Phyllobacterium zundukense: one gene and its partner. The protein of the gene in region 2 interacts with the protein of the main gene of each other region in a pairwise test. Links are inferred from orthologs where the notes say so. Each region holds a gene or a part of one and is shown on either strand. Other genes may lie near its edges.

Region 1 (15,724 bases), 440 kb from region 2 along the record:
CATGAGAATGCCGATTGCGCCAACCCGCCCAATGGCGAGGCGGCGGGCATTAGCATTCGCGCTGTAGCCGAATTGCAGCGCTGCCTTGCTAACACGCTCACGAGTGGCCTTGTTGACCTCGGGATAGCCGTTCAGGGCGCGACTGACGGTCGTCTGTGACAAGCCCAGCTGTTCGGCCAGTTCCTTGAGTTTCATAGCAAGCGATCCACCAATGCGTTCATATGCAGGCTCCGGAACGAAAGCCTTTGCCAGATATGACTCCAAATAATAAACATAACCATAGCATAAATTCAAAGCGCTTTGAACTTTAGTATCAAAAGTGCGGCGGTCAGCGAATGCCACCTCATTCCACAGGTGCCATGATGCGCGTAATACCCCGTAAAGATCATCTTATAACGCATTGAAACAACGTTATTTTATCCCGCGATGCTTAATCGTGAGATCGGCTCCATTCCTTGTTGGTTGAAATTGTTGCTTGACAGTTCGAAATGCCTTTGCCATTTTTTATTCAAAGCGCTTTGAATTTCTGAATCCAATGAGATATCCAAAGCGCTTCAGGAGGAGTTTCTAAACCACAGGGTCGTAGTCGCCGTGTTGCGATGGGCCTGATTCCACGGGATTTTTGGGAGGAAATCATGAAAGCCAAATCATTTATTGCAGCCCTTTTGACCACCACTTTACTGGCTTCAGGGGCATTCGCCGCCAATCTGTCCATTGTATCCGGCGATACCGGCAACGGGCGGGAATTCCTGCGCAAGCAGCTCGATCGGTTCGAAAAGGAAACCGGCAACAAGGTCTCTATCGTTGCCATGCCTGCCAACAGCTCTGACAATTTCGGCCAGTACCGCCTTTGGCTCGCAGCGGGCAATACCGACATTGATGTCTATCGCACCGATGTGATCTGGGCGCCGCAACTGGCCGATCAGTTCCTTGATCTGAAGGCGGCGGCGAAAGATGTGATCGATCAGCACATTCCTTCAATTATTGAGAGTCAGACTGTGGATGGCAAGCTCGTCGCGCTGCCGATGTTCACGGATGCGCCAGCGCTCTACTACCGGAAGGATCTGCTCGAGAAGTACAAGAAGCCCGTTCCGAAAACCTGGGATGAAATGGCGGCGACCGCCAAGGAAATCCAGGATGCAGAGCGCACAGCCGGTAACAAGAGCATGTATGGCTACGTGTTTCAGGCCAATGCCTATGAGGGTCTGACGTGCAACGCGCTGGAGTGGGTGAAGTCTTCGGGCGGCGGTCAGATCGTCGAGGCCGACGGCACGATCTCGATCAACAATCCGGATGCGGCTGCCGCCATTGACCGTGCCAAAGGGTGGGTAGATACGATCTCGCCAAAAGGTGTGCTCGCTTACACGGAAGAGGAAGCCCGCGGTATCTGGCAGACCGGCAACTCTGTCTTCATGCGCAACTGGCCCTATGCCTATGCCCTTGGCGGCAGCAGTGACAGCGCGATAAAGGGCAAGTTTGATGTTGCGCCATTGCCAGTCGGGAAAGAAGGCCAAAACTCCGCCGCAACGCTTGGTGGCTGGAATCTGGCTGTTTCCAAATATTCCAAAGCGCCGGAGGAAGCCATCAAGCTCGCCTTGTTCCTTGGCTCGCCCGAGCAGCAAAAAGAGAGGGCGATCGAACTTGCGAGCATGCCGACAATCAAGGCGCTCTATGACGACAAGGATATTGCGGCTGCGCAACCGTTGATCCCCAACTGGAAGCCGGTTTTTGAAAGTTCCGTTCCGCGCCCGTCCGCGCCAACCAAGGTTAAATATAATGAAGTGTCCAACATGTTCTGGAGTGCGGTCCACGACACGTTGTCGGGCAATGGTACCGCCGCCGAGAATCTTGAACTTCTGGAAGCCAAGCTGACGGAACTTCAGGGAGGTAGCTGGTAGGCCCCTGCCAGCGAAGGGCACGGTGCGGATAGTGTTCAGAACCTCCCGGACACCATTCGCACCGCTTGCCTGGCCGACCAATCCTGAAACATGACTCCGGACAGGAACACGACCATGTCGTCTTATACCGCACGTTCAGAGCTTTTGCGGCAGCGCGCCCGGTCAGCGCGGCTGTTTCTCGTACCGATGATCGTAGCGCTCGCCATTGTCGCTGGCTGGCCATTGCTTCGGACGATCTATTTTTCCTTTACCGACGCCTCGCTGACCAATATGAGCGCGGCGAAATGGGTAGGACTGAAGAACTACCTGTCCTGGATTCAACTGAAAAGCGGCCGCACAATCTATTCGGGCCTGCTGGTTGACCCGACCTGGTGGAATGCGGTGTGGAACACCGTCCGTTTCAGCATCATCTCGGTCGCGCTGGAGGCCTTGTTCGGCATGATCGTTGCCCTCGTGCTCAATGCCGAGTTCAAGGGCAGGGGCATCGTTCGCGCGGCGATCCTGATTCCCTGGGCCATCCCGACCATTGTTTCCGCCAGGTTGTGGGGGTGGATGCTGAACGACCAGTTCGGCATATTGAATGATCTCTTCATGCGGTTGGGTCTTATCAGTCAGCCCATAGCATGGACGGCCAGTGCCGATACGGCCATGACGGCAGTGCTGATTGTCGATGTGTGGAAGACGACGCCTTTCATGGCGCTCCTGATCCTTGCCGGCCTGCAGATGGTTCCAAAAGACATTTACGAGGCGGCGCATATTGATGGCGTTCATCCGGTCAGGCAATTCTTCCGCATAACCCTGCCGCTGATCAAGCCGGCGTTGATGGTTGCGATCATCTTCCGCCTGCTCGATGCCATGCGTATCTTCGACCTGATCTATGTGCTGACACCCAACAGCTCGCAGACGAAGACCATGTCGGTACTGGCGCGTGAGAATCTGATCGAGTTCGACAAATTCGCCTACGGCTCAGCTCAATCAACGTTGCTGTTCCTTGTTATTGCCTTGATGACTGTTCTGGCGATCTGGCTCGGCCGCGTGCGCCTGGATGGAGGAGACCGCTGATGATCTGGAACCTCACCAAGAGCACTGCCTTTTACGCGCTCGTTGTCCTGATTGTCGTTCTGGCGGTATTTCCGTTCTACTACGCAATCATCACCAGTTTCAAATCCGGCAGTGCGCTCTTCGCCGTTGAATATTGGCCCACGTCGTTCTCCCTGGAGAATTACGTTTCGGTCATCAATGCCGGCAGTTTTACCCGCAATCTGCTCAACTCCGTTATTGTGTCGAGCCTGGTGGTCTTGCTGGCATTGTTGATTGCGATCACCGCATCCTTTGCTCTGGCACGCGTACGGTTCCGCGGCCGTTCCTTGCTGCTGCTGACAATTCTGTCTGTTTCCATGTTTCCCCAGATCGCAGTGCTGGCAGGGCTGTTCGAGGTGGTCCGCTTCCTCGGCCTCTACAACACACTGTGGAGCCTCGTCTTTTCCTACACGATTTTCACGCTGCCTTTCACCGTGTGGGTGCTGACCACCTTCATGCGGGATCTGCCAATCGAGATCGAGGAGGCGGCGATCGTGGATGGCGCAACGCCGTGGGTTATTATCACCAAGGTGTTCTTGCCGCTGATGTGGCCGGCGATGGTGACGACCGGATTGCTCGCTTTCATCGCGGCATGGAACGAGTTCCTGTTTGCACTTACCTTTACGTCTTCGACCGAAACGCGAACGGTGCCGGTCACCATCGCGCTCCTGTCGGGAGCAAGCTCGCATGAAATCCCATGGGGAACCATCATGGCTGCGTCCGTCATCGTCACGGTACCGCTCGTTGTTCTCGTCCTGATTTTCCAACGCAAGATCATCTCTGGCCTCACCGCCGGCGGCGTCAAGGGGTAACTCAAATGACAGCAATTCATCTCAACAATGTCCGCAAATCCTTCGGTACGTTCGATGTGATCAAGGGCGTCGACCTTGAAATCAGTCCAAGCGAGTTCATGGTTTTCGTCGGCCCTTCCGGCTGCGGAAAATCTACACTTTTACGCCTGATTGCTGGGCTTGAGGACATCACGGCTGGCACGCTCGCCTTCGACGACAAGGTGGTCAATAGCCTGACGCCGTCGCAGCGCGGGATCGCCATGGTGTTTCAGTCCTACGCGCTCTATCCGCATATGACGGTTTTCGACAACATGGCTTTCGGTCTGAAACTCGCCAAGGGCGATGCCGGTGAGATCAAACGGCGGGTGCATGAGGCGGCGGAAATGCTGCAGATAACGGCCTATCTGGATCGCTTGCCAAAACAGCTTTCCGGTGGCCAGCGGCAGCGTGTGGCCATTGGCCGGGCTATTGTCCGCGATCCGAAAGTGTTTCTTTTCGACGAGCCGCTGTCCAATCTCGATGCTGCGTTGCGCGTACAGACGCGGCTGGAGATCGCCAAGCTCCACGCGAAAATGCATGAAACGACGATGATCTATGTGACGCATGACCAGGTCGAGGCGATGACGCTGGCAGATCGCATCTGTGTGTTGCGCGATGGTATCGTTGAGCAGGTCGGTACCCCGCTGGAGCTTTATGAAAAGCCGCAATCGCTCTTCGTCGCCGGCTTTATCGGCTCGCCAAAGATGAATTTCCTGACTGAGAAACACGCCGACACGTACAGGGCACATACGCTGGGCGTGCGGCCGGAACATCTCGAAATCAAGGAAAAGGACGGCGCCTGGGACGGCCAGTTGATCCTCGCGGAAAACCTCGGTTCCGAGACCTATCTCTATATCGATATCGGCGCGAAGGACCCACTTGTCGTCAGGCAGGACGGCACGGCGCGCCAGCAGCCAGGCGAACGGCTCTTCATCTCGCCGATCAGCAACAATGTCCATCGCTTCGACCAGACCGGCAGGCCGGCAGCGGCACATTAGAAGAATCAGGGCAACGATTGTGCCGGTTATTCGTTGCTCTTGAAGTCCTCCCAACGGCAAATGGTATGAATAGGAATACAAAATGACTATCCGAACACTCATATGGGGCGAAAATGTTCATGAACAGGTGAACAGAACCGTCGCCGAAATCTATCCTGAAGGCATGCATAATCAGATTGCAAAGCTGCTGGCGGCCGACGACAATCTTTCCATCAAGACCACAACGTTACAGGAACCGGAACATGGTCTGACTGAAAAAGCCCTCGAAGAGACCGACGTCCTGATCTGGTGGGGTCACCGCGCCCATGGCGATGTCGCCGATGAAACCGTCGAACGTGTTGCAAAGCGCGTCTGGGAAGGCATGGGCCTGATCGTCCTGCATTCCGGTCATTTCTCGAAAATCTTCAAGCGTCTGATGGGCTCGCCCTGTGCCCTGCACTGGCGCGAAGCCGGTGAACGCGAGCGGTTGTGGGTGGTCAATCCCGGCCATCCCATTGCCAAGGGCCTGCCTGCTTATTTCGAGCTGGAAAACGAGGAAATGTACGGCGAGCCGTTCTCGGTCCCGGAGCCGCTTGAGACCATCTTTGTATCGTGGTTCCAGGGCGGGGAAGTGTTCCGTTCCGGTCTGACGTACCGCAAGGGAGCGGGCAACGTATTCTATTTCCGCCCCGGTCACGAGACCTATCCAACCTATCACGACGAGACAGTCGGCCTCGTGCTGCGCAATGCGGTCAACTGGGCATACAATTCCAATCGGTATCCCGAGATTACCACGGCGCCAAACGTGCCTGTGGAGAAGGCGATCGAGCCCATTACTGCACGTGGTGGCAGTCTGCACGAGGCTGGCGAGGAAGGTTTCCGCTAGGTAGTTGCTGTGATCGGGCGGTGGTTTTACCCCGCCGCCCGTCAGACCTGACATATCGATGCCTGCACCCACGACGGGTTGCACGGCAGCATTCAATTTAAGGACTGGACCAATGCGTCTCTTGATCTTGGGTACCGGCCATATGGCCAATGCGCACGCGAGAAATTTCATCGAAATCGACGGCGTGACACTTGCTGGAGCAGTCGATGTAGACCAGAACCGGGTCGAGGCGTTTCGCGAGAAATACAGCATCGAGCGGGCATTCACCTCGCTTGAGGAAGCGCTCGCCTGGGGGGATTTCGATGCGGTCGCCAATGTAACCCCGGACAGTGCGCACCACGCGACCACGCTGAAATGTCTCGCAGCCGGTAAGCATGTTTTTTGCGAAAAACCGTTGGCCACGAACTACCACGATGCCATGGAAATGGCGGAAAAGGCGGAGGCCGCCAATCTCGTCGGTATGGTGAACCTCACCTATCGCAATGTTGCGCAATTGCAGGCGGCCCGCAAACTGGTGACAAGCGGCCAGATCGGCAAGATCAGGCATGTCGAAGCCTCCTACCTGCAGAGCTGGCTTGTCTCGAAGCAATGGGGTGACTGGCGCACCGAAAGCCAGTGGTTGTGGCGCCTGTCAAAGAAACACGGGTCCAACGGCACGCTGGGCGATGTCGGCGTGCACATTCTCGATTTCGTCGTCTACGGTACGGATACGGAAATTGACGAGGTTTTTTGTCGGCTCAAGGCTTTCGACAAGGCTGAAGGCAACCGCATCGGTGAATATGAGCTCGATGCCAATGACAGTTTCACCATGACTGTGAGCTTTACCAACGGCGCGCTTGGAGTTGTCCATTCCAGCCGCTGGGCCACGGGCCACGTCAATGAACTGCGCCTGCGCGTGTATGGCGACAAGGGCTCATTCGAGGTCGTGCACCGTCATGATGGCTCAAAGCTGCTGGCCTGCCTTGGCGATGACATCGAAACGGCCACCTGGAAAGAGATTGAGGTCGAGCCGGTTCCGACGAACTACCAGCGATTTGTCGACGCCGTCGGGCAGGGCAAGGCACTGGAGCCTTCATTCCGTCATGCGGCCAAACTGCAAAAGGCAATCGATCTAGCCAATGTCACCGAAAGCGACCGCAAGGAGCATCGCCTGCAAGGTTAACGAGAGAAAGTTTGTCTAGCGTAACATCAAGACGCTGCATGCCGATCCAGCCTGGCTGGCAGAGGCATGCGGTCTACGAATGATCAGGCCGTTGGCTTCGGCCATGAATTTCAGCATGGACGAATCCTGTACAGCGAAGGGTGTTGCAGTCAGCGTTCCGTCTGCACTCGTTGTAATACGAGCGCGGACATAGTCCTGGCGCTGGTCGTTGGTACCCATGTCGCTGCCGAGCACGGCGGTGCGAAGATCAGGAGCGTGCGGCAAGCCCAGCATGGCTCGTATCAATGGCGTCAGAAAAATATGAGCGCAGATCAGGCTTGAGACAGGATTGCCGGGCAGGCCGAGGATTTTCATTCCATCCAGACGTCCGAACATCAATGGCTTGCCGGGGCGAAGCGCAATCTTCCAGAAATCAAGTTCCATACCCCGTGCGGCCAATGCTGGCTGGACGAGGTCGTGATCGCCGACCGAAGCGCCGCCAAGCGTAACGAGAATATCCGCATCAGTTGCGATTGCTTGATCGAGAGCATCGTTCAATGCCTCGAGACGGTCTTCGGCTATTCCAAGGTCAATTGCCGTACCGCCTGCCTTACGCACTATTTCCGCGAGGCCGAAACTGTTGGAGGAAATGATCTGGTCCGGCCGATAATTTTCGCCCGGACTGACAAGTTCATCGCCGGTTGCGAGGATAGCGACGCGAGGCTGCCTTACCACTTGCAGGGTCGGATGATCAGCAGAAGCAGCGAGGGAGAGGGCGGCCGGATCGAGAACCCGTCCAGCCTCCAGCAGCAAATCTCCTTGATTGAAATCCAGCCCTGCCTTGCGGATGTTCCGGCTCAGGGTGACTGTCTCGATGATTTCGACCTGTTGGTCTCCTGGAACGGTGTTTTCCTGGATCACGACGCTGTCGGCACCCTCCGGCACCGGTGCGCCGGTAAAGATACGCACCGCTTCTCCGCTATTCACAACACCTGAAAAGGCGTGCCCTGCCGCGGACTGACCGATCAGTTTCAATGAACACGGCACGGTTGCCACGTCAACTGCCCGTACGGCATACCCGTCCATGGCTGAAGCGGCAAAGGGCGGTTGCTGCCGTTTGGCATGCAGGTTTGCAGCAAGGACTCGGCTCCCGGCGGCGGAAAGTGGGACAGTTTCGGCGTCAAGTTTCAGGGCGCCAGCAAGAATGCGTGCCCGCGCTTCGTCGACGGGAAGGAGACCTGTCATGCTATTTCTCGCTTGCCGCGTTGGCGGACCAATTGCCGGACTTGCCGCCGCTCTTCTGCAGGAGGCGAATGTCCTGAATGATCATCGCTTTATCGGCCGCTTTCGCCATGTCGTAAATTGTCAGACACGCAACGGAGACCGCGGTCAGCGCCTCCATTTCAACACCGGTCTTGCCGGTCAATTTCACTGTCGCGATAACGTGCAGGCCGGGCAAGGCTTCATCGGCCTCAACATCGATGGAAATCTTGCTCAGAAGCAGTGGATGGCAGAGCGGGATCAGTTCATGGGTCTTTTTCGCGGCCATGATGCCGGCAATCCGAGCCGTTCCTATCACATCGCCTTTGGCGGCATTGCCAGATCTAATAAGATCAAGCGTTTCCGCCCGCATCTTCACCGAACCTCCTGCAACGGCGACCCGTTCTGTTTCGGCTTTGCTGCCGACGTCTACCATGTGGGCGGCGCCCGTCTCATCGAGATGGGTGAGTTTAGAGCGAGTTGCAGTCATGCCGCGTCGGTCTGCTTTGATTCGGTGCCGTGTAATAGCGACCTCGTTGCGGCCGCAACATCATCCTGCCGCATGAGACTTTCTCCGACGAGAAAAGTCCCTATGTTCGACTCTGCCAGCCGCAGGCAATCCGCATGAGTGAAGACGCCGCTCTCGCTCACCAGAAACTTGTTGGACGGTACCATTTGCGCAAGCCGTTCCGAGACCGCCAGATCAACTTCAAAGGTGCGCAAATTACGATTATTGATACCGAGCAATGGTGATGACAGTTGCAACGCCCGTTCGAGTTCCGCCTCATCATGTACCTCGACAAGCACGTCCATGCCGAGCGACATTGCCGTATCTTCGAGCGCCTTGGCGACATCGTCGGTGACGCTCGCCATGATGATGAGGATGCAATCGGCACCCCAACTGCGCGCCTCATAGACCTGATAGGTGTCGAACAGGAAATCCTTGCGCAAGGCAGGAAGACCAGTCGCTGCGCGCGCCGACTTCAGAAATTCTGGCGCACCCTGGAATGAAGGGGCATCGGTCAGAACCGAAAGACAAGCGGCTCCACCCAGCTCATAGGCCTTGGCCAATGCGGGCGGGTCGAAATCCGGACGGATCAAGCCTTTCGACGGGCTGGCCTTCTTGATCTCGGCGATGAGAGCAAATTGTCCCGCCGCACGCTTCTCCTGCAAAGCGCTCAGGAAGCCACGGGGCGCATCCTGGTTCTTTGCCTGCGCCTTCGCCTCATCAAGTGTGACGCGCATCTTGGCGGCTGCGATCTCATCGCGCTTGTAGGCCTCGATCTTGCGAAGAATATCAACCATGCTCAACGGGCCTCGCTGTTGGACACGTGGACAAGTTTCTTTAGCACATTTCGCGCCGCGCCGCTGTCTATCGAATGGGCAGCCATTTCAATGCCGATTTTGAGGTCGGATGCGGCGCCAGCAATAACAAGGCCAGCGCCAGCGTTGAACAAGGTGATATCACGATAGGCACCATGCGCCCCATCGAGAACAGATAGCAGCGAAACGGCGTTTTCGTCGGCCGTACCACCTTTCAGGTCCTGGGGATCGACAAGCCGCAAACCAAAGGATTCCGGATCGATTTCGAATGTGCGGATTTTTCCATTCTCGAGCGCCGCGACCTTAGTCACGCCGGCAGTCGTGATTTCGTCAAGGCCATCACCATGAACTACCCAGACAGATTCGGACCCGAGACTCTTCAAAACATGTGCAACCGGCTCAACCCATTCGGGAGCAAAGACACCGACGAGCTGACGTTTGACCCCTGCCGGATTGGTGAGGGGGCCAAGCAAGTTGAATATTGTGCGCGTCCCAAGCTCGACGCGCGCCGGACCGACATGTTTCATTGCCGGATGATGCATCGGCGCGAACATGAAGCCGATACCAGCTTGCTCGATGCATGCCGTGATCAGTGCCGGACCGATTTCTATATTGATGCCAAGTGCGGCAAGCGTATCGGCGGCACCGGAACGCGATGACAGCGCACGATTGCCGTGCTTCGCAACCGGAACTCCGGCACCTGCCACCACGAAAGCTGCACAGGTCGAGACGTTGTAAGAGCCCGACTGATCACCGCCTGTGCCGACAATATCGATGGCGTTGGATGGAGCTGTTACCTTCAACATCTTCGACCGCATGGCGGAGACCGCACCAGCGATCTCATCGATGTTTTCTCCGCGTACACGCAGCGCCATCAACAACCCGCCGATTTGGGCCGGCGTTGCCTGTCCCGACATCATAATGTCGAATGCCTCGACAGCTTCCTCGCGGGAAAGCGCCTTGCCCGCCGCTGCAATGCCGATGAAACGCTTTAGTTCAGCCATTCTCTGTCTCGCAGCAATCGTCTTTAACGGGCAAGCGCCTGATTAATGACGGTCTGGTTGATCGTAACGGGATAGACGGTCTGCAATTGCGCCACCAATTGGTCAAGCAGATCGTCGGCGAGGCGGGACGAGAAAGCTTCCCGTTCCACAGTGGTCAGGGATTCCGGTCCGACATTCGCCGGTTCGATCGACTCTGCAACCTTGAAAATCAGTTTCGAACCATCGGATGCCGATTCCGTCACGCCGACAAGACCCTGCGGACCATCGAATACCGAGGCGACGCCGCCTTCTCCGAGATCCACGTCCTTGCTCTCGCGGGTAATACCGCGCTTGGTGTCCTTGGTGAACTTGAACTCGGCTGCGATGTCATCAAGCGACGTTCCATCGGCAACGCGTTTACGCACCTCTTCGGCTTTCGCGTTGAGACGCTTTTCAAGTTCGGCCGTTTTCCAGTTTTCTATGACGCGCGGCTTTACCTCATCGAGCGTCCGTTCACGCGCCGGGGTCACACTGTCCACGTCATACCACAGATAGCCGTTTGTGCCGAGGTTGAACGGTTCGTTGTCAAAACCAACGTCGGCCTGGAACACCGCTGCTAGCTGATTTTCATCGAATGGCAGATTTGGTATGTCCTTTTCATCGGGGCCGCGTCCCGTCTGGTCGATTGCATCAATCGTTACCAGCTTGAGATTTTGCTTTGCTGCGGCTTCCGCCATGCTCGCGCCATCGGCACGGGCGTTTTCGTAGCCGTCATGCACGTCAGCGATCGACGAGGTCGCTTGTGTCAGGGCTATGGTTTCGCGAATATCCTTTTCGACCTCGGCAAGCGGCTTGATAACTTCCGGCGCAATTGCAGAAACGCGAACGATGACCGGGCCAAAAGTTCCTTTCAACACATCACTGACGCCATTGGCTTGAAGAGCAAAAATTGCATCGCTGATCGACTGATCGGGCAGGGCGGTCTTCGGAAACGTTCCCAGACGAACATCATCCATGGTCTTACCCTCGGACGCGACGATATCCTCAAAGCTCGTTCCGGCCACGATCTTGTCGTGCGCGGCCTTGGCCGCATCGTCATTTGCAAAAGTCAGCTGTTCGACGGTGCGCGTCTCCGGCGTTGAATAGCGGACAATGTTCTTGTCGTATTCCGCCTTGATTTCTTCCGGTGTTACGGTCGCCGGGTTTGCAATGTCCTTTGGTTCAAGTTTGACATAGCTGACCTTGCGATATTGTGGCGCGCTGTATGCTTCCTTGTTCGCTTCAAAATACGTCTTCAAGTCAGCGTCGCTGGGATCCGCAATATCGGCAACGAAGCTTTTGGGCATTGAGACGTAATCGACGGTTCGTGACTCGCCCTTGTAGGTAGCGATAGCCTTGAGCAGCGTATCTGGCACTTTGATGCCATCGGCCACTGCTTCAACGATTTGTTGGCGGCGTGCTACCTGCGCACGATTGTCGAGATAGCTCTGCGGGGTCATGCCGGCGTTACGCAGGACAGCATCAAACTGTGCAGGATTGAATCGACCGTCGGCTCCTTGAAAGGCTGGATCTTCTGCCGCGAGTTGCGCGAGGCGGTCTTTTGAGAGCCCGAGAGACATGGTGCGTGCCTGTTCGTCAAGAACGACGCCCGCAACCAATTGCGCCTGCACCTGATGACCAATTCCAATGGCATCCGCCTGCTCGCGTGTCAGCCGCTGTCCGAAACGCTGCGAAAGGGCGGTGAGCTGACGATCATAGGCCAGGCGATAGTCTACCGGTGAAACTTCGGAATGGCCGGCGCGTATGGCGGCATTACCGCCAATGGCGCCAAGTATGGTATTGGAGACACCCCATCCTGCAAAGCTGATCACGAGAAGGCCCATGAGCACCTTGACCACCCAGGTCTGTGCAACGTTGCGGAGAGAGTCGAGCATGAAAAGTCACCGTATCAGTCAAGAGGCTTAATTGAATCTAAGGGGGAATAGCGTGATGCAAGGCTTGTGTCGATTGCTTTATCAAGTGAATTTGGTAGTCAGGCAATCAAAGACTTCAGAAATTCGCCAAAACCATCGTTTAAGGAAGACCCAATGACCCCTGATGTCCGTCCGCTCGTTGCTGGTAACTGGAAAATGAATGGTACGGGGGAGTCGCTTGATGAATTGCGCATAATCGTCAACCGGCCAAATTCTGCCATTGGCGAGAAAATCGACGCTTTGATCTGCGTCCCCGCAACGCTTGTTTTCAGAGCAGCGCAGTCCGTCGAGGGCGAAGCCTTGAGCATCGGCGGCCAGGATTGCCATTTCAAGAAGTCTGGTGCGCACACCGGCGACATCTCCGCGGATATGCTGAGAGACGCTGGCGCGTCCCACGTCATTGTCGGTCATTCCGAGCGCAGGACAGATCATGGCGAGACCGATGCGGTGGTCAATGCCAAAGCCGCGGCTGGCTGGGACGCGGGTCTCGTCGCAATTATCTGCATTGGCGAGACGGAGGCACAGCGCAAGGCCGGTTCGACACTCGATGTCATCGCTACGCAGCTTGCCGGTTCAATTCCCGGCAACGCCAATGCGGGCAATACGATTATTGCATACGAACCCGTGTGGGCGATCGGGACAGGTCTGACGCCGACTGCTGACGATGTACAACAGGTTCATGCCTTCATCCGCGCAACGCTCGCCAAACGTTTTGGTACTGACGGCGCGAAAATGCGGATACTTTATGGCGGCTCAGTCAAACCTTCCAATGCCATCGAACTCCTGGGTGTAGAGAATGTGGATGGTGCACTGGTCGGCGGGGCGAGCTTGAAAGCAGCCGACTTCCTCGCCATCTGTGAAGCATACCATTCCCTCTGACTGGTGATCTGATCGTAAACAGCACAAGAAAACTGTGGCCTGACGGGCTTGGTTTATTGACCGATACGGTGTAAAGAGCCGCGTCCGACACCTAGAAAGCAGAAAATACCCCATGCAAACCGTCGTTATCGTCATTCATCTTCTGATTGTACTTGCCCTCGTTGGCGTCGTGCTGATGCAGCGCTCTGAGGGCGGCGGTCTTGGAATCGGTGGAGGTTCTGGCTTTATGACTGCGCGCGGTGCTGCAAATGTCTTGACACGGGCCACGGCAATTCTGGCGGCCGGCTTTTTTGTTACATCCTTGGCCCTCGGCATCATGTCGCGCTACAGCGAAAGCCCAACCGATATTCTTAACCGGATTCCAACAACGACCGGCAATCAGCCCGCTGGCCAGCAGCCACCAACAAGCGGCGGCATTCTCAATCAGCTTGGTGGACCGTCGTCGAATAACGCGACTCCGCCGTCGTCTGATGCGCCTGCTGCACCGGCTTCTGGCTCGGCCGCACCTGGAACAACAGCGCCTGCTGCGCCCGAATCAACCTTGCCTGCGCCAACAGCTCCAGTGACCCCTGCGCCGGCAAATCCGGTTCCGAATTCACAATAGTTCTGTTTGCTATTATGCTGTCTATGCGGGGCGCAACGAATGTGTTGCGTATCCGCAACCCTTGAGGGGGAAGACGTATTCAGATCTGTTCTTCACAGCGATTTGCATTGAGAAGAATCCGGTCTTCGGATATCGCGATATCAGGTTGGCCTCGGGGGCCTGGCAAACGCCGCGAGGGCGTTGTGCAATCTATGCGGGAATTTGAAACTATGCTGTCACGTCGCTCTCTGCTTGTTGGAATGTCAGTCCTGGCGCTATCCGGCCCGGCATCGGCAGAACCGATCCTCAAGAAAATCATGAATCCATTTGGCGGCAACGCCTCTGAGGCGGCCGCAAATCCAGACGCAGCAGTCAAGCCGATCGAAGTTGCCGAGGTGCGCAAGCCTGCGAACCAGGGCAAGGCCAAGACGAAGTACGGTATCGATCCGAAATACATGCCCCAGGACGTTGCTTTCTCCGGCTACAAGCCAGGGACGATCGTGATCGATCCAAAGGCAAAATTCCTCTATTTGGTTGAGTCGGCTTTCAGTGCCCGCCGCTATGGCATTGCAGTCGGCAAGGAAGGCCTGGAGTTCAAGGGAACCGCGAAAATCCAGACCAAGCGCGAATGGCCACGCTGGATTCCTACCAAGGAAATGATCGAGCGTGAGCCGGCCCACTATGCCAAATATGAGCACGGCATGGACGGCGGCCCCGGCAATCCCCTCGGTGCACGTGCCCTTTATCTGTCGCAAGGAAACAAGGATACGTATGTGCGTATTCACGGCACGATCCAGCCATGGACCATCGGAAGTTCCGCATCGAATGGCTGCTTTCGAATGGTCAATGATCATGTGATTGACCTGTATAATCGTGTTAGCGTTGGCACGGAAGTAGTTGTTCTGTAAGAACAATCGTTGAATATATTTAAACGGCCAGACCTCGTGTCTGGCCGTTTCGTTTGAATTGAAAAATATTTGGGACGGGAAAAACGGCTTATCTGCCGATTTTTTTGTGGCCAAATCACTTGCAAAGGACTAACGAGATAAGCCCATGGCCCGATATGTTTTCATCACTGGCGGCGTGGTTTCTTCCCTCGGAAAAGGCATCGCTGCAGCCGCTTTGGCGGCACTCCTGCAGGCTCGTGGATACCGCGTGCGGATTCGCAAGCTCGACCCTTATCTCAACGTCGACCCTGGCACGATGTCGCCGTATCAGCACGGCGAAGTCTTTGTGACCGACGATGGCGCTGAAACTGACCTTGATCTTGGTCACTATGAGCGCTTTACGGGGCGTCCTGCCAACAAACAGGACAACATCACGACCGGACGTATCTACCGGAATATCATCGAGAAGGAGCGCAGGGGTGATTATCTCGGCGCTACCGTTCAGGTGATTCCGCACGTTACGGACGAGATCAAGAACTTCATTGTCGAAGGCAACGAGGAGTATGATTTCGTCCTGTGCGAGATCGGCGGCACTGTGGGCGATATTGAAGCCATGCCCTTTCTCGAGGCAATCCGCCAGCTTGGCAATGATCTGCCACGCGGCAGCGCCGTATATATTCACTTGACGCTGATGCCCTATATTCCGGCTGCTGGAGAACTCAAGACCAAGCCGACCCAGCATTCCGTCAAGGAATTGCGTTCGATCGGCATCGCACCGGATATCCTGCTTATTCGTGCGGATCGCGAGATCCCGGAATCCGAGCGGCGCAAATTGTCCCTGTTCTGCAATGTCCGTGCCTCGGCTGTCATTCAGGCGCTGGATGTCGATACAATCTATGACGTGCCGATGGCCTACCACAAGGAAGGTCTTGATTCCGAAGTCCTTGCTGCGTTTGGCATCGATCCGGCGCCCAAGCCGCGCATGGAGCGTTGGGACGAAGTCAGCCAGCGCATCCACAATCCG
Region 2 (15,542 bases):
ACAATATTCTTGTCTGCTGTGGTTGCGTCGAGTAATGCCATGCGCCTCGTTCCAGATGGCCTTAGATCTGCACTTGTGGCAGCATTGCATCGCAAGCCTATTCACAAATGATTAAGAGATCTTCAAAACAAAGCAGCGAATGCCATCAATTGGATTAGCTCCAAAGGCGGATATGAACCTTCTTCTTCCAATGAATCTCCGATGAGCAGAGGCTATCGCAGCTACCGCCCCAGATGGCGTCGTCCAGCATCGGCACCACGCTCATTTGCTCGTAAAGTGCTGGATTTCATGCTGATGGCAATCTTCTTTGCCTTGGTCGCTCTGCTGGCGGCCAAGCTCAACAGACGGGAACCAGTGGAATCACTCGTCGGCAAGGCCTATGTCATCGATGGCGATACGATCTCGATTTCCGGCAACCACATTCGGCTCAAGGGTATCGACGCTCCAGAGCTCACCCAAAGTTGCGGCGCTGCCTCGGCGACCAGCGCCTGCGGCCAGGGTTCCCGGCAGACGTTGATACGCCTGATCGGGGGGAGGCCGGTGCGATGTGCAGGAGAAGGCCACGACAAATACAATCGCAGCCTTGCAACCTGCTTCATCGATGAAGTCAACCTCAACCAAGCAATGGTCGAGGCTGGACAGGCCATCGCATATGGCGATTATCATGACGCCGAAATGCAGGCTCGCCGGACCAAGAAAGGTCTGTGGGGCAGTGAATTCGAGACGCCGCAGGATTGGCGCGAGGAGCACGAGGAGTTGCCGGAACCGTCACAACAGCAACCCAATCGACCGGCAGACTTGGTCGACCAATTATTTGACTTGATCAACCGACTACTGGGAGGACTACTGTGAAACTTTATGATGGGGGCCGCGCGCCCAATCCGCGCCGCATGCGAATTTTCCTGGCTGAAAAAGGCATAGAAGTGCCAATGATACCGGTCGATATGTCCGCCATGGCACACAAGTCCGCGGAGATCACCGCGCTCAATCCATTTCAGCGTCTGCCTATACTGGAGCTTGATGATGGCACGGTTCTTACCGAATCCGTGGCGATCTCGCGCTATTTCGAAGAGCTCCATCCGGAACCTCCCTTGTTTGGCACGGGAGCAGTCGGCAAGGCCCAGGTGGAGATGTGGAACCGCCGTGTCGAGCTCTACCTCATGGCCGCAGTCACCGCCGCCTTCCGGCATACCCATCCGGCGATGATCCAATGGGAGATACCGCAAGTTCCTGCCTGGGGAGAGGCCAATAGGCCGAAAGCTGCGGCTTTCATGAAAATCATGGATGATCAGTTGGCGACGAATGAATTCATCGCAGGGAGCACATACTCGATTGCCGATATCACGCTGCTAGTGGCTATCGATTTTCTCAAGCCTGCAAGAATCACGTTACCCGACGAGCTTGTTCATCTTCGGCGGTGGCATGATGCTGTATCAAGCCGGCCAAGCGCCAAGGCATGAGCTTGACGAACGTGCTGCCAGCTCTCGAAGCCCTGTCGTTTGAGATCAAGGCATGCCGGATTTGCCGGGATGCACCGCGTTTTGGTCCGCCTTTACCCAACGAACCCAATCCTGTGTGCGTGGTCTCTTCGACGGCGCGAATTGTCATTTGCGGGCAAGCGCCAGGTATTCGCGTCCATAACACTGGTCTGGCATTCAACGATCCTTCAGGCGACCGGCTGCGTGACTGGCTCGGTGTCGATCGGGAAACCTTCTACGATCCGGACAAGTTTGCCATCGTGCCCATGGGCTTCTGCTTTCCGGGTTATGATGCGCATGGCAGCGACCTGCCGCCGCGGCGGGAATGTCGCGAGACGTGGCATGACCGCGTGTTTCAACTGATGCCGCAAATCGAGCTCATCCTGACGATCGGCCAATATGCGCAGGCCTATCACCTTGGCCGGCGCCGTCGTGCCAGCATGACTGAAACGGTATCGAACTGGCGAGAATATTTCGAAGTGGAATCCGGAGCTTCGATCCTGCCCTTGCCGCATCCCTCCTGGCGCAACAATGTCTGGTTGAAGAAGAATCCGTGGTTCGCGCAGAACGTTCTACCAGTGTTGAGGGAGAAGGTCAGGATTCTAATTTCCTAGCTATTGGGATGAAATTTTTTTCAAATTTGAAAAGATTGGAATAATTTTCTTGTACGCTCGTTGATTATCGGACCATAAAGTATCCCATTCCACAGGGATGACAAACATGGATAGACTCGACCGAAAAATTCTCCGCCTCCTCCAGGAGGATGCAACGCTTGCTGTGGCTGATGTCGCCAAGAAAGTCGGGCTTTCGACCACGCCATGCTGGCGCCGTATCCAGAAGCTGGAAGAAGACGGTGTAATCCAGCGCCGGGTTGCGGTTCTGGACCCGGTTCGCGTCAACACGCGAGTGACCGTATTTGTCTCGATCCGCACCGGTTCACACAGCAATGAGTGGTTGAAGCGCTTCTCCGAGGTTGTGCAGGAATTCCCCGAAGTGGTTGAATTCTATCGCATGAGTGGTGACGTCGATTATCTCCTGCGCGTTGTCGTGCCGGACATCGCCGCCTATGATGCGGTCTACAAGCGGCTGATCACCAAGATCGATATCCGGGATGTATCGTCTGCCTTTGCCATGGAGCAGATCAAATACACCACTGAATTGCCATTGGACTATATGAGCATTGAGAAAGAGCCGGCCTGAGGATATCAGGCCGGTACCAAGGCGCTTGGCTTATTTTTCAAGCCGCGCCAGCAGGGATGATGTATCCCAACGGCTGCCGCCCATGACCTGCACGTCCTTGTAGAACTGATCTATTAGCGCGGTCACCGGCAGCTTCGCATTGTTGCGATCCGCTTCTGCGAGGCAAATACCCAGATCCTTGCGCATCCAGTCGACGGCAAAACCGAAATCATATTTTCCGGCATTCATGGTCTTGTGACGGTTTTCCATCTGCCACGAACCGGCTGCCCCCTTGGAAATGACCTCGATGACTTTTTCGATATCGAGACCAGCTTTCTTGCCGAAATGAATACCTTCCGCGAGGCCTTGGACAAGGCCGGCGATGCAGATCTGGTTGATCATCTTGGTCAATTGCCCGGCGCCTGCTGGCCCCATCAGGCCAACCATCTTGGCAAAGGATTCGATGACCGGCTTAGCCCTGTCGAATGCATCCTGCTCACCGCCAACCATGACCGTCAGCGCGCCATTTTCGGCGCCTGCCTGACCACCGGAGACCGGGGCGTCGAGAAAGTGGAAGCCTCTCTTGCGCGCTTCCGCATCGAGTTCGCGTGCAACTTCTGCAGAGGCGGTTGTGTTGTCGATGAAAATTGAGCCCTTCTTCATCGAGTGAAACGCACCGTTCTCGCCGATCGTCACGGAGCGCAGGTCGTCATCATTGCCGACACAGGAAAAGACGAAATCCTTGCCCGCTGCAGCCTCTTGCGGCGTCGGCGCGTGAGCGCCCTTGAACTGTTCCGCCCACTTCTTTGCCTTCTCGCTGCTGCGATTGAAGACCGTGACGTCATGGCCGCCGCGTGTTTTGAGATGACCCGCCATCGGGTACCCCATGACGCCAAGACCAATAAAAGCGACTGTTGCCATTCCGTAGTTTCCTCTGTCAGATAGGCCCATAGTGTTGAGTACCAGGATCGGGGGACGTTAGGACAATGCGGCGGATCATCAAAGGCCTATTGTGGATTGTTTTTTCCCTCATCCCCATAGCACTACTTGCCTCAGTTCTTGGTTACGTCTGGCTTGCACGCTCGGTCGCGCCCGCAACCGGCGATATGGTGCTGGCGGATCTTTCCGCACCGGTGACGATCACCCGCGATAAGAATGCCGTTCCGCACATCAGTGGCAATTCGGTTGATGACGTTCTGATGGCCCTTGGCTTTGTGCATGCCCAGGAGCGCCTCTGGCAGATGGAAGTGAACCGGATGGCCGGGCAGGGCCGCCTGTCCGAGCTTTTCGGTGACAAGACTATCTTCACCGACCGTTTCATCCGCTCAATCGGCCTCTACGAATCGGCGGAAAGCTCCGTTGCGGCGCTCAATGATGCGGACCGCAAGAAGATCGACTCCTATGTGCGCGGAATCAACGCATTCATTGACAGCGCCGCCCCGGTTTTCGGCTCCAAATATTCGCCGGAATTCGTCATCCTCGGCCATTCGCCGGAAAAATGGACCGCTGCCGATGTAATCGTGACGTTGAAACTGATGTCGGTGTCCCTTGCCGCCAATATCGACGACGAAGTCTTGCGCTTGAAGTTTGCCCGTCTTGGCATGAATGATGCGGAGATCGCGGATCTTCAACCGCCTGTGGCCGGCGATACTCCACCGCCCTTGCCGGATTTGAGGCAGGCGCTTGGATTGTCTAGCGGCACAATCAAGACCGGAGCACTTGAGGCCGAAAGGCAATTTGCGTCGCTGAACGAAATCATGTCCACCGGTGCGTCGAACAATTGGGTCATCGGCGGTACTCGGACCGAGACCGGAAAACCCATTCTCGCCAATGATCCGCACCTTGGACTGTCGGCACCTGCCATCTGGTATCTTGCGCACCTGCAAGTGAAAAATGCAGATGGTTCATCGAAGAACCTTGTCGGCGTGACGTTGCCCGGAGCGCCGCTCGTGTTGCTGGGTCGAAACGACAGAGTCGCTTGGGGATTTACCAATACCGGTTCAGACGTTCAGGACATCTTCGTCGAAAGGATCAATCCTGCCAATCCCAACGAATATCAGACGCCGGAGGGTTTCCAGCCTTTCGAGAAGAAGAGTGTAGCGATCAGGGTTAAAGGCGGCGACACCGTCAATTTCGAGCGCCTGGTCACGCGGCACGGCCCGGTCTTGCCTGCCGATTATCGCGGGCTTGACCACTACCTTCCAGAGGGCGCAGTTGCATCACTGTCCTGGACCGCCTTGGCTGGTGACGATACAACGATTTCGGCAGGCCTGAAGCTCTGGGATTTTGCCAGCGTGCTGGATTACCAGAATGGCATGCGCGAATTCGTGACGCCGATGCAGTCGATCGTCATTGCCGATGTGGATGGGAACATCGGCATGATCGCGCCGGGGCGGGTTCCAATGCGTGACCCCGCCAATCAGATCATGGGCCGCGCCCCGTCGCCGGGTTGGGACGCGACCTACGATTGGAAGGGCTTTATTCCGTACGAGGAACTGCCACGCGTCTATAATCCTGCCGATAGTGTTCTGGCGACCGCCAACACCAAGATCGTCGATTCAAGTTACCCGCATTTCCTCACCTTCGATTGGGATGAACCCTGGCGGTTCGAGCGGATCAAGACATTGGTCTATGGTGCAAACCAGCAGACGATGGGAACCAATCGCAAGGTACAGGGCGATGCTTACGACAATGCCTATGCGGCCTTGTTGCCGGTCATGCTCAAGCTGGTCGAAGGAAGAGGCGATGTGGACCAGGGCATCATCACGCAATTGAGCGGGTGGGATTTTGTCGAGGACCGCGCACGCATCGAGCCTTTGCTTTTCAATGCATGGCTCAGGATGGCAATGAAGCGCATCCTTGAAGATGATCTCGGTGATGCCTTCCCATCCTTCTGGCAGGGGCATGTCGATGCCATGTTGCGCTGGCTCGGTCCGACGCCGGCTCGCAACTGGTGCGACGATGGTCGCACGCCGGAGAAGGAGAGTTGCGGCGACATCCTTGCACTGGCTCTTGGCGACGCGGTCAAGGATCTCGATACGCGTATGGGCTCTGACCGATCAAAATGGAACTGGGGCGCGCTGCACTATGCCTATGGCGCGCACCGGCCGTTTTCCCAAGTCAGCCCGCTCGATCGTTTGTTCAATGTCACCGTGCCTGCATCCGGCGGCGCCTTCAGTCTTGATCGAGGAAAATCGTCGTTTACCGACGAAAGCAATCCTTACCGGGTAACCCATGGCACCAGCTATCGCGGCCTGTTCGATCTCGCCAGTCTCGACCGCTCGACCTATATCCAGACCACGGGCCAATCGGGAAATGTCTTCTCGTCCAATTACCGGGATTTCGCGCAGAAATGGGCGGATACCGAAGCGATCACAATTCCAACTGATGAGAAGGCCTATGAGGAAGGCCTGCTCGGGGTGTGGCGCCTTAAGCCGAAAAATTAGGTAAGCAGATGCCGCTCAGGTGAGGGGGACCATCACTGACTTTTGATATGCCGGGCGCTCTTTAAGGCGCTCGTACCAGGCGGCAAGATGCGGGTGATCTGGCCGATCGATCGGCATTTCGAACCAGGCATAGGCGAAGCAACCGAGCGGGATGTCGCCTACACCGAATTTTGGGCCGGATAGGAAAGGCTGCGAGGCGAGTGCAGCGTCGACAATGGCAAATAGCCTGCCGCAGTCTTGAATGCCCTTTTCCTTGGCCGCATGATCCTGCTTGTCGGGTGTGAGACGCACAACATTCCAGAAGACGTCGCGGAACGGGGTAGCGAGCGTGGACGTTGCCCAGTCCATCCACCTTTCAGCCTTGGCCCTTGCTCCGGCATCCTCGATATGGAGCGTCGATTGACCATACTGTGCGGCAAGGTAGCGGACGATGGTGTTGCTTTCCCAAAGCACCAGGTCTTTGTCTTCCAGCGTTGGAACCAGCCCATTCGGATTCTTCGCACGATATTCGGGATCGGATACGATGCCGAATGCGCCTCCAGCTGGAATGTTCTCGTAGGGGACGCCGACTTCTTCCGCAGCCCAGAGTACCTTCTTAACGTTGGTCGAGTTTGTCCGGCCCCAGATCTTCAGCATGGTTCAGATTCTCTTTTCGGTGGATTTTCTAGCGAATCAGGTGGCGCGTAATGCGGCGCTCCATCCAATCCCATAGATGCCGCAGTATTTCCACCAGGACCAGGTAAATGATTGCCGTCCATAGGTAGGTCTGGAAGTCAAATGTGCGTGAATAGGCCAGCTTTGTATAACCCATGAGGTCATAGACCGAAATCAAGGCGACGATTGCAGAGCCTTTGATCATCAGGATAACTTCATTGCCATAGGGTCGCAATGCCACGATCAAAGCTTGCGGCAGGATGATCTTCCAGAAGGTGACGAATTTTGGAATTCCGAGCGAGGCTGCTCCTTCCCATTGCCCCAATGAAACGCTGCGGATGGCACCCCGCAAGATCTCAGCCTGATAGGCTGCGGTGTTGAGGGCAAACGCCAGCAGGGCACAAAACCAGGCTTCACGGAACAGGACCCACAACCCAATTGACTGGAGTTCTTTGTTGAATGAGCCGACGCCGTAATAAATCAGGAATACCTGGGCAATCAACGGCGTCCCACGGAAGAAATAGACGTAGAAATAGGCAATCGTCGAAATGATGCTGCTCTTGCTCAAGCGGCCCAATACGACCGGAACCGACAGCACCGCGCCGAGAATGATCGAACTACCGACAAGGGTGATCGTGGTTCCGAGGCCAGACAGATACGTAGGGCCATACTTCTTTACGAGCTCGATATTCCAGGCACTGTAAAGATAGAGCAGCAGACCAAGGATGAGAGCAGCCCAGATACCAACGAGAATGTGACCGATCACGCGTGATCGGGTCCAGCGTTTTGGCGGTGCGGGCGGGCGCAAAACTGTCGGTGTCCGCGCGTTGATGAAGCTCTCGGTCATCGCTTTGCCCCGCTTTTGGCCGCCCAACGATCAATGCCATCGATGACGAAGGATGAAAGGATGGCAAGCGCGAGATAAATCATGCAAGCCGTGCCGTAGAACAGGAAGGCGTGTTTGGTCACGCGGGCAGCAACGGAGGTCTGGCGCAATATGTCGGCAAGTCCGATCGCTGAGACGAGCGCTGTGTCCTTGAGCAGGATCATCCAGAGATTGCCCAGGCCGGGAAGTGCTATGCGGATCAGTTGCGGCAGGATGACCTTGCGCATTGTCTGACCGTTGGATAGGCCAATGGCGTAGCCGCCTTCGTACTGGCCCTTTGGGATGGCGCGAAAAGCCGAGAGAAACACTTCACTGGCATAGGAAGAAAATACAGTGCCCATCGCGAACATGCCGGCGATGAATGAATTGATCTCGATAGTCCCGGTATAGCCAAGCATCTGGCCCAGCATCTGGATACCGATCTGCCCGCCGAAATAGACCAGGAACAGGGTGAGCAGTTCAGGCAAACCACGGAATATCGTCGTGTACATGTTTGCAGCAAGCTTGACAGACGGTTCGGAAGACTGCTTGCCGAGAGCGACAAAAAAGCCGATCGCCAGCCCGAGTGGCAGCGTTGCAAGTGCCAAACTGACCGTAACGAGAACACCGCTGGCAATGCTTGGGCCCCATCCGCCTTCGCCAAAACCAAGTAACGCTATTGAGCCTTCCATAGGCAACTTTCGTGTCTTGCGGGCTATTCCCCAGGCTCTTTTTCGAGCCAGCCCGTCATTTTTCGAAGTTCATGGCGTAGATGGCGGCTCGCCGCCATCTACATTTCTTATCAAGTCAGCGCGGTCGGCTCAATCCTCGCCGCCGTAAACGTCGATCTTGAAGTACTTGTCGTTGATTTCCTTGTACTTCCCGTTCTTGCGGATCGCTGCAATAGCGGTGCTGAACTTATCTGCGAGGGCAGTATTGCCCTTCTTCACAGTCACGCCGGCGCCTGGGCCATGAATCTTGACATCAGGCTCGATGGTTCCAAGGAGCTTGCAGCATGCACCGGCCTCGCTGTCGAGCCACTGGCCGAGCACGATCACGTCGTCCATTGCAGCGTCGATACGACCGTTGGCCATTTCGAGTTTGTACTCGTCAGCCGTTGGATACATCTTGATTTCGGAGCCGCTATATTTGGCCTCGGCAAAGTTCGAGTGGCTGGTGGAAGCCTGAACGCCAAGGGTCTTGCCCTTTAGTGCTTCCGGAGTGATGTCCTTGATGTCGGAATCCTTCGGTACCACGATGGCAGGTGGAGTGTTGTAGTACTTCTTCGAGAAATCGACCTTCTCCAGACGTTCCGGAGTGATCGACATCGACGCGATGATTGCGTCGAATTTGCCAGCCTGCAGAGCCGGGATCATGCCGTCCCAATCCTGGGTTACGAAGGTGCATTCTGCCTTCATCTCTTCGCACAGAGCCTTGCCGATATCGATGTCGAAGCCTTCCAGCTTGCCATCTGGCGTCAGATTATTGAACGGCGGGTAGGCACCTTCGGAAGCGATTGTCAGCTTAAGGGCGTCCTCTGCGTGAGCCACACCCATGGTAAAGGCCAGGGCTGCAGCGGAAATCGCGAGTGCGAGACGCTTGTTGATACGCATTTATTTGAACCTCTCTTTTATGGCCCGGCTGTTCCCCTGTTCTTTTGGACAGCCTTCCGGGCAAGTCGCAGTTTTTTACTGCTCCTACGCGGATATTCCCACTAGTTTTCAGCCAAATGCAACCGGGAATCGTGCGTCGCCGAACGAATCTAAAGGGCAAAATCACATTAATGTTTTTGACCTTATACTTTTGTTGCGCACGTTCGGGTTGAAACGTCATTTTCTGACACGCCTGTCGCGAAGGCCGGTTTCACGCTCAATCAGATCAGCCAGTCCAGGTATATCGTCGAGGTCATAGACGGGAATGTGCTCCCCGGCGATGGGATGGTCGCTTGCAATGGCTACAATCGCCGGGTCGTTCAGCGTCAAGCGTTCTCCGGACCGACCTTCCAGTCTTCTGGTCTCAATCTTCTTGTGATGCTCACGCTTATAGCCTTCGACGAGCACAAGATCACAAGGTGCAAAGCGGGCAATGATCTCAGCAAGCGAGGGCTCTCCTTCCTCTGCCAGCTCATGCATAAGCGCCCAGCGTTGATCCGAAACAATGGCGACTTCACCCGCACCGGCCTTCCTGTGACGCCACGAATCCGTACCCTCCTTGTCGATATCGAAATCGTGATGGGCATGCTTGATCGTCGATACTTTCCAGCCCCGCCGTGTCAGTTCATTCACGAGTTTGACGGTGAGGGTGGTCTTGCCCGAATTTTTCCAGCCAGTGATACCGAATATGTGATGCGTGGCGGATGTCATTTCGTTGTGATCCATCTTTGCCGGGCGTCGGCAATATCCTGCGGCGTATTGATATTGAAGAATGGATCGAACAGCGTGCCCGAATGCGTTGTCACAATGGGAAATTCCGCAATTTTATGTGGGTGGCCTTCGATCCAGGCAATGACGCGGCGATTTTTATCATCGCTCAACCAATGGCGAAGATCTGTTTTGAGAAAGACCGGCCAGAGGCCGAATACCGGATGAAGCCTGTCTCCGGACGCAGCGACGCCGATATGGCCAGGTGCTTCGGCAATGGAGCGGCGAAGTGTATGGACAAGGTCATCGGGGAAAAAGGGCGTGTCGATCGCCACGGTCAGGATGTGCGAGAAAGGCGTGGCCTGATTGTTGGCCCATTCCATTGCCGCCAGAATACCGGCGAGCGGCCCGGCAAAGCCGCTAATGTCGTCAGGGATCACCGGCACGCGCAAATTCGAGAATTGCCCGGGATCGCCGTTGCTGTTCAACGCGATGATCTCGATCTGGCGCGATAGGCGTTCGTGCACATGGTCGATCAGGCGTCGATCGCCGAAGGGCAGCATTGCCTTGTCCTGCCCATCCATCCGGCGGGATTGTCCACCCGCCAGTATTATGCCCGCAATTCGCACATTCACACTCCATCCGGTGAAGTTGTTGCCGCTGCCGCCGCGATCGCCACCGGCTTCATTCGGTCGACGATACGCTCACGGTAGAGCGTATAAAGCCCGCTGCCAATGACGATGATGGAGCCTATGATCATCGGAATGTCCGGCAAATCGCCAAAGAACAGAAATCCGAGCAGGATTGCCCAGATCAGACTGGTGTAGCGGAAAGGCGCAACGAACGAGATCTCGCCCTCACGCATGGCGAGAATGATGAAGTGGTAAGCGACGATGACGCAGCAGGCCGCAAGCGTCAGAAGCAGGGTGTTTGTCAAGGTCATCGGCGTCCAGCCACCAAGCGGACCGATCATCGCCACTCCGGCCAGGGAAACGCCGGCCGATGTCAACGCCGAGATCATCAGAACGGGAATGGTTCTGGGCACTTTACGTGTTGCGAGATCGCGTAGCGCGGCAAAAACGACTGTGATGACAATCAGGAAAATATAGGGGCTTACACCCTCATTGCCGGGTCGCACGATGATGAGCACCCCGGAAAAACCGATAATGATCGCGATCCAGCGCCGCCAGCCCACGGGCTCGCCGAAGAACATCGCCGCGCCCATGGTAACGACCAGAGGCAGGGCCTGCAGGATCGCCGATGTCAGAGCGAGGGGAACATGGACAAGAGCGACAAGAAAGCTGACCGTTCCGACCACTTCGCCGATAACCCGCAGAATTGTCATTTTGTGCAGAGCTTCGCGCAACGGTATCAACATACCTTGGTGCCAGGCGAGTGCAAGGATCAGTATGGTGGCGATCGATCCGCGTACGAGCATCACCTGGCCCATATTCATGTGCTCGGCGACGAACTTTACCGTCGCATCATTGAAGGTGAAGCTCGCCATGCCGATAGCCATGAACAAACTGCCACGCAGATTGGGGGATAGCGCCAAGATCGTCATTCCAAATGGGTGCAGCGATTCTCCTCCAGAATCGCATAGGTTGATATATCAACCTGCGCCGTTCAACGCATTCGGAATATTGGGGAGCCGGGAAGTAAGTTTATCCGCCGGTAACGCTCATGTGCCGGGATACCGCTGGGCGATTGTGGCGGCGGTCGATGATGAAATCATGACCCTTGGGCTTGCGGCCAATGGCTTCGTCGATGGCATCGTTCAAGAGCTCGTTGCCTTCGGATGCCCGCAGAGGTTCTCGCAGGTCGGCCGCATCTTCCTGGCCGAGACACATGTAAAGTGTGCCGGTGCAGGTCAGGCGTACGCGATTGCAACTTTCGCAGAAATTATGCGTCATCGGCGTGATGAAGCCGACACGTCCGCCAGTCTCCTTGACCTCGACATAGCGGGCGGGGCCGCCCGTCTTGTAGGCAATATCTTCGAGCGTGAATTCTTCGCCGAGCTTGGCCCGCAGCAATGAGAGCGGTAGATACTGGTCTGTGCGGTCGAGATCAATTTCGCCCATCGGCATGGTCTCGATCAGCGTCAGATCCATGCCGCGACCATGGGCCCAGCGGATCATTTCGGGTATCTCGTGGTCGTTGAAGCCCTTGAGCGCGACAGCATTCAGCTTGATCTTGAGACCAGCCTGCTGTGCCGCATCGATGCCTTCCATGACGCGGTTGAAATCGCCCCAGCGGGTAATTGCATGGAATTTGTCGGGGTCCAGCGTATCGAGCGACACATTGATGCGCTTGACGCCGTGGCCAGCCAGTTCGTGGGCGTAGCGTGCCAATTGGGAGCCATTGGTGGTGAGCGTCAGCTCTTCGAGGGCGCCGGATTGCAGATGGCGCGACAGTTCGCCAATCAGGTGCATGATGTTCCTGCGTACGAGCGGCTCGCCGCCGGTAAGACGCAGTTTTTTCACACCCTTCTCGATGAATGCAGTGCAGAGGCGGTCCAGCTCCTCGAGCGTCAGCAAATCCTTTTTCGGCAGGAACGTCATGTGTTCCGACATGCAATAGGTGCAGCGGAAATCGCAACGATCCGTCACGGAAACGCGCAGATAGCTGATCGTCCGCCCGAACGGATCGATCATCGGTGTCTGGAATGCTGTTCTGTCGAGCAACGCTACGTGGTCCAAGGACTTCCTCCTCCTGAAGAGATAGGATGCTGCCAGTGACTTGTCCAGTCATCCGGGCAAGTGTGTCTGCATTGGTGCTGCGACATTTCGCTCGAATATTGAACGTTCTACGAGAGGATTCGCTTGCAGCCTTTACCCGCCGTGCCTAGAGAAGGGTCGATTGTGAGGAGTGTCCACCATGACCAATGCCTGGCCGAAAGAACTGCGTGTAAGCAAGGACCGGCGGTCGTTGACGATCGCCTTCGACAATGGCGAAACCTATACTTTGACCGCGGAACTCCTGCGGGTTGCTTCACCGTCGGCGGAAGTGCAGGGCCATTCGCCCGAACAGCGCGTGACTGTCCCCGGCAAGATCAATGTCGAGATCGCCAGGATGGAACCCGTCGGCAATTATGCGGTACGCATTATCTTCGATGACATGCATGACACCGGCCTGTTCAGCTGGGACTATCTGATCGATCTCGGCCGCAACATGGACACACGTTGGCAGGCCTATCTCGATGAACTGGCAGATAAGGGCTTGAGCCGCGAGCCATTTGCTCCGCGGCGATCTCACTGAGCGTTATCCTTGTAAAAGTCTTATTAATCAAGTGGTTATGCCTTGCATCGATCCCTTCTATGGATGGATTGCGATAAATGTGTCGAAATCGGCACACCGCTTAAAATAGTGCCGCCGGAGAATAATCAGTGGGGCGCGGGGCATTGTTAAAAGAATCTAAATAGGATGCGATGAAACTGGCCACACACCAAATCCATGGCCCATGTTCACCCGTGGGCAAGACAGTACCTTCCGGGCGGAAATCATGAACTCCTTTTCTAAAAAACGTGCGATCTTTTTGGCGGCCATGTTGTCGGCGACAGCCGTATCCATGACGTCTGCTTCGGCTGCCAACAATTTGATGGAGCTGTTGTTCGGTAACCGCCGTGTCGACTCCAAGCCCGTCAATCAGAATGGCCAATTGCGGCCAAACGAACCGGTTGGCGGAGAGTATGCGAAACGCCCATCCGGACCGATCAAGCGCGTAACAGTAACGGCGCCAACGAATTACGACTACAAGCCGGAAGCACTGGTTCAAGTCGATTTTGCCAAGGTTGATCCACAGCTCACCGCGTCTGCCGACCATGGCGTCGCGTCGCCTCCGCAGATGGAACAGTTCGGGCTCAAGATCGATCATCTGAAGGACGCGCATGTCCTGGCTGAGAAGGAAATCGCCGACGCCATCGTTTCCTATTACGCCACGAAGCAGCGACCGATCTGGACGGCATCGTATGACGTAACGCCAAAGGCCAAGGCCGTTGCGGCGCTTTTCGCAAAAGCTGCCGAGGAGGGGCTCGACCCTGGAGATTATGCGGTCCCGTTGCCGAGCGATGATTACGACCGTTCCAATATTCCTGCACGGTTGAAGGAACTTTCGGAATTCGAACTGATGATGTCGGCGCGTGCGCTGCGTTATGCAATGGATCAGGGCGAGGGCCGCATCAATCCAAACCGTCTGAGCGGATTCCACGATATTGCTGTTGGCCGCGTCAAGCCCCGCGAAGTGATCGATCAGCTCGCTTCGTCCAACGACCCAAGCGCCATGCTCCTTGCATTCGCGCCGCAAAACAAATGGTACACGGAACTCAAGCAGAACCTGCATGAGATTGGCGATACCAATGAACCCGTCATACGCGTTGCTGTCGGTACCAAGATTCGTCCTGGTGACCAGAATCCGGAAATCCGCAACGTGGTGGCTTTGATCAAGGCAAAGGCGCCCAAGGATTATCTGGCGACGCATGAGGCTATTCTGCAAGCGCATGAAAGTTCTGATGTCTATGACGACAGCCTCGTCGAAGCCATCAAGGACTTCCAGACGGCACAGGGGCGCAAGGCCGATGGCGTCATTGGCAGCAACACAATCAGTGCGCTGCAGGGCGAAACGACCGCGTCCAGGCGTGATCGCATTCTCTATTCCATGGAGCGCTTGCGCTGGCTGCCGCATGATTTCGGCAAGCGTTACGTTTTCATCAATCAGCCTGCCTACCGGGCGCAGTACTTCGATGATAACGCTGAAAAGCTGGCGATGAACATTGTCATCGGATCGCCGACCAACCAGACCTACTTCTTCGACGATACGATCGAAACGGTTGTCTTCAATCCATCCTGGGGTGTTCCGCGTTCGATTATCCTCAACGAGATGATGCCGAAAATCCTTGGCAACCCGTCTTATCTCGAGAACAGCGGCTACGAGGTCTATGACAAAACCGGCCGTGTGGTGCCGTCAAGCTCGGTGAACTGGTCGCAGGTGGCCGCCAATGGCGGCGGTGTCGGCATTCGTCAGAAACCAAGCCTCGACAATGCGCTGGGCGAACTGAAGATTTTGTTCCCGAACAGCCATGACATTTACATGCATGACACCCCCGCCAAATCCTACTTCAAGCGGGACATGCGTGCCTTGAGCCATGGCTGTATTCGCCTGGAGCGTCCACGCGATATGGCTGCGGCCGTGCTTGGTGTTCCTGTGGAAGATCTGAAACAGTATTTCGGCAAGAACGAGCGCAGTGTCAGGGTGAAAGAACAATTGCCCGTCTACGTGTCCTATTTCACCGCCTGGCCCGACGCAATGACGGGCGACATCCACTACTACGACGATGTCTATCAGCGTGACGCTTATCTTGAGAAAGCAATCGTCAAGACGCGGGCGATACGGCAGGGCAATGTCCAGGCTGCACAGACGGCAAGGCTCTAGATTTAGCTTCTCGGCTCTATCTCGAATGGTGGCAGGCTTTGAAATGCCAGTTTCAAAGCCTGGGACCAGCCTTCGGAAATGATTTCGTAGTAGGGATCGTGGCGTTCGATCCGCTTCTCGAATCCGAGCTTG

What was found.
Region 1: the proteins of mobA (region 2) and BLM14_RS08435 interact in binary tests that used the Escherichia coli proteins (3 or more experiments, as listed by UniProt). The link is inferred for Phyllobacterium zundukense from one-to-one orthologs.

Annotation. Positions count from the first base shown.
Region 1 is NZ_CP017940.1:1,698,761-1,714,484, forward strand. What follows is about bases 5,954-8,861. They hold BLM14_RS08435 (molybdopterin molybdotransferase MoeA), read right to left. Parts: upstream 8,058-8,861; coding sequence 6,849-8,057; downstream 5,954-6,848. Other genes in these bases: BLM14_RS08430 (Gfo/Idh/MocA family protein), read left to right, coding at 5,954-6,833; moaC (cyclic pyranopterin monophosphate synthase MoaC), read right to left, coding at 8,059-8,562; trpC (indole-3-glycerol phosphate synthase TrpC), read right to left, coding at 8,559-8,861. Also shown: BLM14_RS08400 (substrate-binding domain-containing protein), read right to left, coding at 1-195; BLM14_RS08405 (ABC transporter substrate-binding protein), read left to right, coding at 636-1,898; BLM14_RS08410 (carbohydrate ABC transporter permease), read left to right, coding at 2,013-2,960; BLM14_RS08415 (carbohydrate ABC transporter permease), read left to right, coding at 2,960-3,790; BLM14_RS08420 (ABC transporter ATP-binding protein), read left to right, coding at 3,796-4,806; BLM14_RS08425 (ThuA domain-containing protein), read left to right, coding at 4,889-5,671; more of BLM14_RS08430, read left to right, coding at 5,784-5,953; more of trpC, read right to left, coding at 8,862-9,377; trpD (anthranilate phosphoribosyltransferase), read right to left, coding at 9,380-10,399; BLM14_RS08455 (SurA N-terminal domain-containing protein), read right to left, coding at 10,423-12,312; tpiA (triose-phosphate isomerase), read left to right, coding at 12,466-13,230; preprotein translocase subunit SecG, read left to right, coding at 13,343-13,834; BLM14_RS08470 (L,D-transpeptidase), read left to right, coding at 14,044-14,721; BLM14_RS08475 (CTP synthase), read left to right, coding at 14,867-15,724. UniProt on the Escherichia coli protein: Catalyzes the insertion of molybdate into adenylated molybdopterin with the concomitant release of AMP.
Region 2 is NZ_CP017940.1:1,255,466-1,271,007, forward strand. The notes cover bases 8,797-11,522. They hold mobA (molybdenum cofactor guanylyltransferase MobA), read right to left. Parts: upstream 10,612-11,522; coding sequence 9,982-10,611; downstream 8,797-9,981. Other genes in these bases: BLM14_RS06170 (ABC transporter substrate-binding protein), read right to left, coding at 8,797-9,235; mobB (molybdopterin-guanine dinucleotide biosynthesis protein B), read right to left, coding at 9,452-9,985; BLM14_RS06185 (DMT family transporter), read right to left, coding at 10,614-11,522. Outside these bases: BLM14_RS06120 (sensor histidine kinase), read right to left, coding at 1-41; BLM14_RS06125 (thermonuclease family protein), read left to right, coding at 202-852; BLM14_RS06130 (glutathione S-transferase), read left to right, coding at 849-1,460; BLM14_RS06135 (uracil-DNA glycosylase family protein), read left to right, coding at 1,457-2,092; BLM14_RS06140 (Lrp/AsnC family transcriptional regulator), read left to right, coding at 2,199-2,678; BLM14_RS06145 (NAD(P)-dependent oxidoreductase), read right to left, coding at 2,709-3,578; BLM14_RS06150 (penicillin acylase family protein), read left to right, coding at 3,644-6,103; BLM14_RS06155 (glutathione S-transferase family protein), read right to left, coding at 6,119-6,739; BLM14_RS06160 (ABC transporter permease), read right to left, coding at 6,768-7,604; BLM14_RS06165 (ABC transporter permease), read right to left, coding at 7,601-8,314; more of BLM14_RS06170, read right to left, coding at 8,444-8,796; more of BLM14_RS06185, read right to left, coding at 11,523-11,537; GTP 3',8-cyclase MoaA, read right to left, coding at 11,647-12,636; BLM14_RS06195 (gamma-butyrobetaine hydroxylase family protein), read left to right, coding at 12,860-13,240; BLM14_RS06200 (L,D-transpeptidase family protein), read left to right, coding at 13,485-15,410; BLM14_RS06205 (proteasome-type protease), read right to left, coding at 15,413-15,542. UniProt on the Escherichia coli protein: Transfers a GMP moiety from GTP to Mo-molybdopterin (Mo-MPT) cofactor (Moco or molybdenum cofactor) to form Mo-molybdopterin guanine dinucleotide (Mo-MGD) cofactor.